Regions from separate parts of the Rhizobium sp. M10 genome, predicted to be linked through region 1. Evidence: riboswitches for the same ligand, from Rfam matches in the RefSeq annotation. Region 1 holds a riboswitch; each other region holds the start of a gene.
What was found. Region 1 has a riboswitch for cobalamin ahead of cobU (bifunctional adenosylcobinamide kinase/adenosylcobinamide-phosphate guanylyltransferase). Riboswitches for the same ligand answer to the same signal wherever they lie in the genome.
Positions count from the first base shown of each region.

Region 2: linked by a shared signal. The riboswitch ahead of nrdH (glutaredoxin-like protein NrdH) and the one ahead of cobU (bifunctional adenosylcobinamide kinase/adenosylcobinamide-phosphate guanylyltransferase) in region 1 are both predicted to bind cobalamin.
Region 3: linked by a shared signal. The riboswitch ahead of CO671_RS05760 (ABC transporter substrate-binding protein) and the one ahead of cobU (bifunctional adenosylcobinamide kinase/adenosylcobinamide-phosphate guanylyltransferase) in region 1 are both predicted to bind cobalamin.

Region 1 is NZ_NWTA01000003.1:313,613-317,225, reverse strand. It holds gene CO671_RS06825 (chloride channel protein) at 1-384, opposite strand, end outside; cobalamin riboswitch at 636-1,032, shown strand; gene cobU (bifunctional adenosylcobinamide kinase/adenosylcobinamide-phosphate guanylyltransferase) at 1,381-1,905, shown strand; gene cobW (cobalamin biosynthesis protein CobW) at 1,912-2,958, shown strand; gene cobN (cobaltochelatase subunit CobN) at 2,962-3,613, shown strand, end outside.
Region 2 is NZ_NWTA01000039.1:17,508-21,120, forward strand. It holds gene CO671_RS31550 (heavy metal translocating P-type ATPase) at 1-1,457, shown strand, start outside; cobalamin riboswitch at 1,761-1,987, shown strand; gene nrdH (glutaredoxin-like protein NrdH) at 2,247-2,468, shown strand; gene nrdI (class Ib ribonucleoside-diphosphate reductase assembly flavoprotein NrdI) at 2,482-2,886, shown strand; gene nrdE (class 1b ribonucleoside-diphosphate reductase subunit alpha) at 2,865-3,613, shown strand, end outside.
Region 3 is NZ_NWTA01000003.1:91,394-95,006, reverse strand. It holds gene CO671_RS05770 (hypothetical protein) at 1-200, opposite strand, end outside; gene CO671_RS05765 (hypothetical protein) at 366-1,580, shown strand; cobalamin riboswitch at 1,655-2,012, shown strand; gene CO671_RS05760 (ABC transporter substrate-binding protein) at 2,192-3,208, shown strand; gene CO671_RS05755 (iron ABC transporter permease) at 3,214-3,613, shown strand, end outside.

The sequences.
Region 1 (3,613 bases):
GATGCTGTCGGTCAGGGAGAGACGGCCACCATGCAGCGCATTGGCCTCGATCGGATCGACCATCGGCTTCTTGCGCCGTTTGGCGAGCACCAGGAGCAGCATGCCGAGCAGAACGCCGCCGACGACCGGCGCGGTGAGCAGCAGCATCTTGTCCTCGATGACCGACGCGCTCAGCCTTTCGGTGTCGGCGATGCCGAAGACCAACTGGTGCAGCTCATTGGAAACGTAGCTCATGCCGGTGACGGCAAGCCCCGAGGCGATGCCGACGACGGCGCCTGCCAGCGACAGGCCGACTTCGCTGCGGCGGGTCAGCGCGCGCAGCCGTCCCGGGTCGAAGAAAACACGCAGCGCGCGGAAACGGCGCCGATCCAATTTCATAAGCATGGCTAGACAACTAGGCGGGGAGAGGCCCGGTCAAGGGCGGCGGTGCTGTCCGCTTGCGATGCAATTGCGGCGAAAAGCCGGCGCGGGGGACAAATTTTTATGATGTAAGTCTCTGATTAAAGACGATGTTTTCGGTAGAGTAAGTCGTATTGTTGGAAGCTTTCTATCCCCGCCCGTCGCCTCGGGCGTCAACGCCGGTTGACTCTATCCTCTGGCTTGCCTAACCATCCCTCAACGGATGGTCGCCTGACCATCCTGACATAACGGATGGTTCCGGATTGGCAGTTGCCCTTCCGGATGAAAAGGGAATGTGACGGGGCGGACCCAAGCCGGGCGCCTTCATCACAGCCGACCCCGCGACTGTAGAGCGGTCAGGGTCTTCCATCCGGCATCGAGCCCTTCCGGCCGGCGGCCTGCAATCGTGCAGGCAAGCGGGACGGGTGATGTGCCGGAAAAGCCACTGGAAATGCATGGTGATCAACCGGGGTCGGACGCCTCTATTTCTACGAATCGTCCACCTTTTCACCGATGCAGCCGGGAAGGCGAGGCGGATCCGCCGGCACGATCAGGGGCGACCGGTTTCCGGTCCGCCCCGATCGCGGCCGATAACCGCGAGCCAGGAGACCTGCCTTCCGTGCCGGGCGAAAAGCCCACCCTGGGTAAGAGACCCGCTGCCAGCACGGAGGTTGTTTTGGCTGAACGTTTGAATTCGGCGCGGCCTGGTGCGGCAGATGGCGGGCTTTCGGCCTCCTGCGTCGAGTATGTGGCACCCCCCTCTGTCCTGCCGGACATCTCCCCCAGAAGGGGGGAGATCGGATCGGCGCACCGGCTTCCCCAAACGATCGATGTTGGGCGAAGGTCATGCCACTTGCCGATCTCCCCACCTGTGGGGGAGATGTCCGGCAGGACAGAGGGGGGTATTACGTCCTCGTCGGCCAACTATAGTATACGCGGAGCAAATCGAAGCACCGCCCTCCGTAGCGGGAGTGTCGCGGCATGACCGATCTCGTCGCCAATTCCACCCTCGTCCTCGGTGGCGCGCGCTCTGGGAAATCCCGCTTCGCCGAAAACCTCGTCACATCGAGCGGCCTCGGGTGCCATTACGTCGCGACCGGCCGGGCATGGGACGAGGAGATGCAGGCGCGTATCGACCAGCACAGGGCTGATCGCGGCCCGTCCTGGACAACGCATGAGGAGCCGCTCGATCTTGTCGGCAAGCTTGCGGCCATCGACGGCGAGGACCGTGTGGTGCTCATCGACTGCCTGACGCTCTGGGTCACCAACCTGATGATGGAAGAGCGCGACATGGCAGCGGAATTTGCAGGGCTCGTCGATTTCGTGGGGCAAGCAAAGGCGCGGCTGGTCTTCGTCTCCAACGAAGTCGGGCTCGGCATCGTGCCGGAAAATCGCATGGCGCGGGATTTTCGCGATCATGCCGGCCGTCTCCACCAGATGATCGCGGCGAAGGCCGCCGAAGTCTATTTCATCGCGGCAGGCCTGCCGCTGAAAATGAAGGGTTAAAGTTTCATGAACCAGAAGATTCCCGCAACCGTCATCACCGGCTTTCTCGGTGCCGGCAAGACGACGATGATCCGCAACCTGCTGACCAATGCAGGCGGCAAAAAAATCGCGCTCATCATCAACGAGTTCGGCGATCTCGGCGTCGATGGCGACGTGCTGAAGGGCTGCGGTGCCGAAAACTGCAGCGAGGACGACATCATCGAGCTGACCAATGGCTGCATCTGCTGCACCGTTGCCGACGATTTCATTCCGACGATGACAAAGCTGCTCGAGCGCGAACAGCGGCCCGACCATATCGTCATCGAAACCTCGGGCCTCGCCTTGCCGCAGCCGCTGGTCGCCGCCTTCAACTGGCCTGACATCCGCACCCAGGTGACCGTCGACGGCGTCATCACCGTGGTCGACAGCGCGGCTGTCGCTGCCGGCCGCTTTGCCGACGACCACGATGCCGTCGAGGCGGCGCGCAGCGAGGATGAATCGCTCGATCACGAAAGCCCGATCGAGGAGCTGTTCGAGGATCAGCTCACCTGCGCCGATCTGATCGTGCTCAACAAGACCGATCTGATCGATGTGGCCGGTCTCGGCCGCGTGCGCGACGAGGTCGCTTCCCGCACCCAGCGCAAGCCCGTGATGATCGAGGCGAGAAACGGCGAGGTGCCGGCCGGCATCCTGCTCGGCCTCGGTATCGGCACGGAGAATGATCTCGCTAACCGCAAGTCGCACCACGAACTGGAGCATGAGGACGGCACGCCGCACGATCACGACGAGTTCGACAGCTTCGTCGTCGAGCTCGGCCCGATCGTCGATGTTGCCGGCTTCGTCGAGCGGCTGAAGACGATCATCGCTGCCCACGACGTGTTGCGTCTCAAGGGCTTTGTCGACGTTTCCGGGAAGCCGATGCGCCTGCAGCTTCAGGCGGTCGGCAGCCGCATCGATCACTATTTCGATCGTGCCTGGGCAGCCGGTGAAAGGCGCGCCACGCGCCTCGTCGTCATCGGCCTGCATGAGATGGATGAGGACGCCGTGAGAACGGCGATCGAGGCGCTGGCTTAACCGATGCATCTGCTTCTGGCCCAGCAGGGAACGATCAGCGACGGCGAGGAGGCAATCGACCTCGGGCAGACGCCGGGCGATATCCTGTTCCTGTCGGCCGCCGACAGCGAGCTGGCGGCGATCGCGGCCGCCCATCGCGCGCGGGGTGGGGCGCCGTCGCTGAGGCTCGCCAGCCTGATGAGCCTGAAACATCCGATGTCGGTCGATACCTATGTCGAGCGCACGGCACGGCATGCGAAGCTCATCATCGTGCGCGCACTCGGCGGCGCCAGCTATTTCCATTATGCGCTGGAGGCGCTGCATGCCTGTGCGGCCCGCAGCGGCGCGCTGATCGCCGTGCTGCCGGGTGACGCCAGGCCGGATGCGGGGCTGACACCGTTTTCCAACATCGGGCTCGATGATCTCAATGCCCTGTGGGCCTATCTGATCGAGGGCGGCGATGCCAATGCACGCGCCTTTCTCGATTATGCCGGAGCGATGCTTTCGGGAGGAGAGAAGCCGGCACCGGCGGTGCCGCTGATGAAGGCGGGAATCTGGTGGCCGGGGCGGGGGCTGATCGGCGTGGAGGAGTGGTGGCAGGTTGCCGGTTCGCATGTTGCGCCACCTTCGGCCGCCGAGCGTGGGACGGAGAAGGTGGAACTCGAACCCACAACAT
Region 2 (3,613 bases), on a different contig from region 1:
GCCTCGCCGTCGGCGCGATCATCATGGTGCGTCCGGGCGACCGTATCTCGGCGGATGGCATCATCGTCTCCGGCGAGAGCGCGATCGACGAGGCGCCGGTGACGGGCGAGAGCACGCCGGTGCGCAAGGGTGTCGATTCCGTCGTCTTTGCCGGAACGGTGAATGGCGATTCTGTGCTCAGGGTCCGCGTCACCGCGGCCGCGGCCGACAATACCATCGCCCGCGTCGTCAAGCTGGTGGAGGAAGCGCAGGAATCGAAGGCGCCGACCGAACGTTTCATCGACCGGTTCTCGCGCTATTACACGCCCGGCGTCGTGGTGGTCGCAGCACTGGTGGCGATAGTCCCGCCGCTGCTGTTCGGTGGGTCTTGGGGCGAATGGATCTATAAGGGCCTTGCCATCCTGCTGATCGGCTGCCCCTGCGCGCTCGTCATTTCGACGCCGGCGGCGATTGCCGCCTCGCTTTCAGCAGGCGCGCGGCGCGGGCTGCTGATGAAGGGCGGCGCAGTGCTGGAAACGCTCGGCAAGGTCACGATGGTCGCCTTCGACAAGACAGGCACGCTGACGGAAGGCAAGCCTCAGGTGACCGATATCGTTTCCTTCGGATTGAGCGAGGCGCAGGTCTTGTCGCGCGCGGCGGTGCTGGAACAGGGCTCCAGCCATCCCTTGGCGCTGGCGATCCTCAACCGTGCTCGGGCAGACGGCGTTCCCGTGCCGCCGGCCTTCGAGCTAGAAGCGCTGCCGGGCAAGGGTGTCAGCGGCAAAGTCGGCGGCGAGACGCTCGACCTGCTGTCGCCATCCGCTGCCCGCGAGCGCGGAGCACTCGATGGCGAAAAGGATGCACGCATTGCTGTTCTGAACGACGAGGGCAAGAGCGTATCGGTGCTGTTCGTCAATGGCGTTGCGGTCGGCCTGATCGCCATGCGCGACGAGCCGCGCGCGGATGCCGAGGTCGGGCTTTCCACGCTCAAATCGGCCGGCGTCAAGGCGATGATGCTGACGGGCGACAACAAGCGGACGGCGGCAGCCGTTGCCGGCATGCTCGGCATCGACTGGCGCGGCGAGATGATGCCTGAGGATAAGCAGCGGGTCGTCGGCGAATTGAAGCGTGAGGGGTTCATCGTCGCCAAGGTTGGCGACGGCATCAACGACGCTCCGGCGCTGGCCGCCGCCGATATCGGCATCGCCATGGGCGGTGGCACCGATGTGGCGCTTGAGACGGCCGATGCCGCCGTGCTGCACGGGCGCGTCGGCGACGTGGCGCGGATGATCGAACTTTCCAAACGAACGATGCACAATATCGTGCAGAACATCACCATCGCCCTCGGGCTGAAGGCGGTGTTCCTGGTGACGACGATTGCCGGCATCACCGGCCTCTGGCCGGCGATTCTCGCCGATACCGGCGCCACCGTGCTGGTGACGATCAACGCGCTCAGGCTGCTTCGAGTAAGGACATAACACCCGATGTCGTCCCTGCGGCGCTCGTCACCTGAAGCGTGGCGTAGACCGCTGATAAGGGGCGCCAACTCCTCTTTCGTCATGCTCGGGCTTGTCCCGGGCATCTGCCTCCGGTCGATAGGCAGCAGATCCTCGGCACAAGGCCGAGGATGACGCGGAGAGGGGAGGTTTGTCATCCCGGACCTTCTCCACAGCCTGCTTTCGTTAAGCCTTCGATCCATGTTTTTCACAGGAACGCAGTGATTTCAAACCTGTCGTAACGCAATGCACAAACCATCCGTTGACGTGATTTTGGATTCGCGTACTATATCTAGTGTTCAAGGTTCCTTCGATTCGCCAGGATCGCGGGCTAAGACGGGAATACGGTGCGTTTCGCCATGACGGCGCAACAAGGCCGGAGCTGCCCCCGCAACTGTAAGCGGCGAGCAACTGTCCGATTTCAGGTCACTGGAGCATGATGCTCCGGGAAGGCAGGGGCAGGGTGCTTCGACCCGCAAGTCAGGAGACCTGCCTTGAACTAGATGTCCACGGGCGGGGTGTCCGGAAGGTCGCGTGCATGAAGCGGAATGATCCGCGCCTGTTGCGCTGCCCCGAACGTCCGCATGAGCACTTCGGGTTGAAGTCATGTCGAGAAGATCAAGGCCGCCGCCCGCGCAAATCCCGAAAGGGATCGTATCGGGCGTTTAAAGCGCCGACTTTGCCAGATCACCATCAAGCGTTGCCCCGGACGTCGCAAGGCGCCCGATCCCAGTATTGCGTCCTGAATTCTTTGATATCACGAGGAAGATGATGAGCGTTACCGTCTATAGCAAACCTGCCTGCGTCCAATGCACCGCCACTTATCGCGCTCTCGACCGCCTGGGCGTTGATTACGATATCGTCGATATCTCGCAGGATGCCGAAGCGCTCGATCGCGTCCGCAGCCTCGGCTACATGCAGGCGCCCGTCGTCATCGCCGGCGAGCGGCATTGGGCGGGTTTCCGTCCCGATATGATCAGCGCGCTCTCCTGACCGGAAAACGGCGATGGGGCTGCTCGTCTATTATTCCAGCCGATCGGAGAATACCCATCGCTTCGTCGCCAGGCTCGGATTGCGCGCGGCGCGCATTCCCTCAAGCGGCGCAGAGGCGTTCCATATCCGCGAACCCTTCGTTCTCATTGTGCCGACCTATAGCGGCGACGGTGGCAAGGGGGCCGTTCCCAAGCAGGTGATCCGTTTCCTGAACGATGCGGAGAACCGAGGACACATCCGCGGCGTGATTGCCGCGGGCAACAGCAATTTCGGCGAGACATACGGGCTCGCCGGCGACGTGATTTCGCGCAAATGCCAGGTGCCTTACCTCTACAGGTTCGAGCTCATGGGCACGGCCGAGGATGTCGCCAACGTCAAACACGGAATGGAACGATTTTGGACACGGGAACAACTCTGACGCGGGATGCGGGCGCAAAATCGCATAACACTTTTGCTCATCCCGCCGGCGAACGTCCTTTGAAAGCGGCGGAAACGCTCGACTATCACGCGCTGAACGCCATGCTGAACCTCTATGACGATGAGGGCAGGATCCAGCTCGACAAGGATCGCCTGGCGGCGAAGCAGTACTTCCTGCAGCATGTGAACCAGAACACGGTGTTCTTTCACAATCTGAGGGAAAAGCTCGATTACCTCGTGACCGAGGGCTATTACGAGCAGGAGGTACTCGATCAGTATTCCTTCAATTTCGTCCGCGACCTGTTCGATCAGGCCTATGCCAGGAAGTTCCGTTTCCCGACCTTCCTCGGCGCTTTCAAATATTACACCAGCTATACGCTGAAGACCTTCGACGGAAAACGCTATCTCGAGCGCTACGAAGACCGCATCTGCATGGTGGCGCTGACCCTGGCGCGCGGCGACGAGGCCCTTGCCCGCGACATGGTCGACGAGATCATTTCAGGCCGGTTCCAGCCGGCGACCCCGACCTTCCTCAACGCTGGCAAGAAGCAGCGCGGTGAACTGGTTTCCTGCTTCCTGCTACGGGTCGAGGACAATATGGAATCGATCGGCCGGTCGATCAATTCGGCGCTGCAATTGTCGAAGCGCGGCGGCGGCGTGGCGCTTTCGCTGACCAATATCCGCGAGGCCGGCGCACCGATCAAGCAGATCGAAAACCAGTCCTCGGG
Region 3 (3,613 bases), 220 kb from region 1:
GCGGTGCGTCGCTTGCTGACCTGTTTGCGGGCGGGTTTGCGCTTGGCGGAGGTCGTCTTTCGGGCGGCAGCCGTTGTCGCAGCGGGGCGCGTCTTGCGCCTCCTGCGCTTCGTCGTGACGCGGCCGGTGGTTTTCTTCAGGATTTCCTTCAGCACGCTGTCGACGATGCCAGAGATCAATTCTTTGACAAGATCGGCCACAAAACCCCTCCGTTCACGGTGGAATCGACATGGCTGCTATTGAATTCCTGATGACTTCGGTTAGCAAGACGCCTTCGAGACCATACCTGCTTTTTCGCCGAGATCGGCGCCACAGCAGCCGGATCGCACGAACATGCCGGCCATTCGCCCGGCCGAAAGAGCGGAATGAGATTGATAAAAAAGCGGATCGTCCTGCATTTTCCGGGCTTCGAGCCGCTTGACGGCGTTGCCCACCGGGCGCGCTACGAGCGCTCAGCCAGGCAGAGTTCCGCCGTTTGGGGCTATTCGCTCGAGGTCGGGACTCCGGACGGCAGCGATCCCCTCAGTTTCGAGGTCACGACCAGCGGCGCGGCGCGTGGGGCACCCGAGATGGCGCCCGGGGCAGCCGGGGCGACGCTCGGGGAAGAGCCTGCTCCTGCCACTTGGCAGACGAAGAGCCGGATCCACATGGTCGATCACGACATGTTCGTGCGCAGGCTGCGCAGCGGCAATACGCTGAGCCAGATTGTTGCGGGTTTTCGCAGCTGCGCCCAGATCATGCTCGAAGGCGGCATGCGGGGCTATTTCCGTCATGCCTGGCGCTTCGGCCTGTTCTTCCTCTTTCCGTTCCTGCTGACGGCGCTGGCAATCGCGCTGACGGCGCAGATCGCCGTCGCGCCCTATAGTCTCGGCTTTTCGCCCTGGCACATGCTCTGGAGCGGGCCGCTGGCGCTCTGCTTCTTCATCTTCGCCTTCCTGCCGTTTTCCGAACGCTTCCACACGCTGCATCTCTTTGCCGATTGGCAAATGGCCGTCGCGCTCGGCCGCATGCACCGGGCCGATTGCAACGATTGGCTGGAAGACCGGGCCACCGCCGTGCGCAAGGCGCTTGATGAGGAGGCGGAGGAGTATGTGATCTCCTCGCACAGCATGGGATCGAACGTGGCCGCCCATGTCATCGGCATATTGCTGGAAAGGGAGCCGGAGATCTTCAAGGGCAAACGCGTGGTGTTTGCTTCACTCGGCAGCGCTATTCTGCAATGTGCGCTGCTGTCATCGGCAAGCCTGCTGCGCGCCCGCGTCGGCTTGATTGCCCGCTGCCCGGAGATTTCGTGGGTCGATGTGCAGTGCCTGACGGATTCGATCAATTTCTACAAAGTGCCGGTTGTCGCCGTCTCCGGCCACGCGGACGCGCCCCCGGCGAAGATGCTCCTGATCCGCGTCAAGCAGATGCTGACGCGCGAACATTACCGCAAGATCCGCAAGGATCAGCTGCGCGTCCATCGGCAATATGTGCTGGGGCCGGATTTGAAGGCGTCCTTCGACTTCACGCTGATGACATCGGGGCCGATGCCTGCCCTGGTCTTTACCAATCCTGATAAAAAGAGAATTCCCGGCTGAAGGCTGCCTTTTTGGCAAAGGCTCCCGCGCAGAGCCCGATGCGTCAGCTTGTTCTTGACGCGATACGTCGAGCCGGCGTAACTAGGCGCGACGGTTTCCCGCGGATGACTCCAAGGGGATTAATAGGGAACACGGTGAGGACGACCCAATAGGGATCAAGACCGTGGCTGCCCCCGCAACTGTAAGCGGATTGTCGATCATCCCAGGGTGATCGCTTTTGCCGATCATCCCAGGGTGATCGCTTTTGCCGATCATCCCAGGGTGATCGCTTTTGCCGATCATCCCAGGGTGATCGCTTTTGCGATCATCCCGAGATGAGCACTTAGCTCATCTCTTGGGGCCCATGGCCATGCCACTGCGAGTTTCGCGGGAAGGCAGATGATCGGCGCATATCCGCAAGCCAGGAGACCTGCCGTCAATCACGATCCAATCAACCGGGCGGGGATGCCTGGAAAGGAACAGACATGGTTGACCTGAACCTTCGCCGAACTCCGGCACGAATCCGTCTCGATTGGGTTTTTCACCGCTAGCGTCCGTTTGACCGTGCCTTATCCCGCGCAGCCGCGCGTGGCACGGCGAGGCTAGAATTTTCCTCCTTATCGAGATTTTCCATGCGCCAGTTTCTCATGAGCATGACGTTTGCCTTCGGGCTGACCGGCCTTGCAGCGCCGGGTCTTGCTGCCACTCAATATCCATTGACCATCACCAATTGCGGCCAGCAGGTGACCTTCGAAAGGGCCCCGGCGAAGATCGTATCGATCGGCCAGGGCATGACCGAAGTGCTGTTTTTCCTCGGACTGGCAGACAAGATCGCCGGAACCGCGGTCTGGGTCGGCCCGGTCCTGCCGCAATATGCCGAGGTCAGCAGCCGGATCAAGCGCCTTGCCGACAACGATCCAAGCTTCGAATCCGTCGTCGGCGCGGAGCCCGACCTGGTGGCGGCCGAATTCGAGTGGCATGTCGGTGCGCAGGGTTCCGTCGGCAAGCGCGAACAGTTTTCCGGACTCGGGATCAACACCTATGTCGCGCCCGCCGACTGTGTGGCCAAGATCAATGCCGATGGCGGCGATGGCGTGCGCAAAGCGCTGTTCACGATGGACCTGATCTATCAGGAAATCGCCGAACTCTCCGACATCTTCGATATCAAGGACCGCGGCGACGCCCTGATCGCCGATCTCAAGAAGCGCGAGGCCGATGCCGTCGCCTCGATATCGGGCGCATCGGCAAAGAATCTGCCCATCGTCTTCTGGTTCTCCAGCAAAGAGGTGAACGGCGATGCCTTCATCGCCGGGAAGAACAGCGCCCCGGCCTATATTCTGAAGACGCTGGGTGCTGCGAATGTCGTGACGACGGAAGAGGAATGGCCGCTGGTCGGCTGGGAGACGATCGCTCAGGCTGATCCCGCGGTCATCGTCATCGCTACCATGGATCGCCGGCGCTATGCGGCTGACGATCCGAAGGTGAAGCTCGACTTTCTGAAGAACGACCCCGTCACCCGCGAACTCGATGCCGTCAGGAACAATCGCTTCGTGATTATGGACGCGCAATCGATGAACCCGACGATCCGCACGATCGACGGCATTGAGATACTGGCAAAGGGCATCCAGTCGTCGGGTCTCGCCCAGTGAACAAGATGCTCCTGAAACGGGATGGATGGTGGGCGCCCGTCGCGCTCACCGTTGCCGCCTTCGTCCTTCTGGGACTGATGATCAGCCTGGCCGTTTCGATCGGCGAAATATCGATCCCGCTTCAAACGACAGCCAAGGCCGTCTCGAATCGGCTTTTCGGTACCGGTTTCGAACTCAGCCGCATTCATCAGGGCATCGTCTGGGACTATCGCCTCAGCCGCGCGCTGGTGGCCGCCAGCGCCGGTGCGTCGCTCGCGCTCTGCGGCGCCATCCTGCAGGCCCTGCTGCGCAATCCGCTGGCCGAGCCTTACGTTCTCGGCATCTCGGCAGGCGCCTCGACGGGTGCGGTCTGCGTGATGATCCTCGGTTTCGGTTATGGCGTGCTCAGCCTTTCGAGCGGCGCGT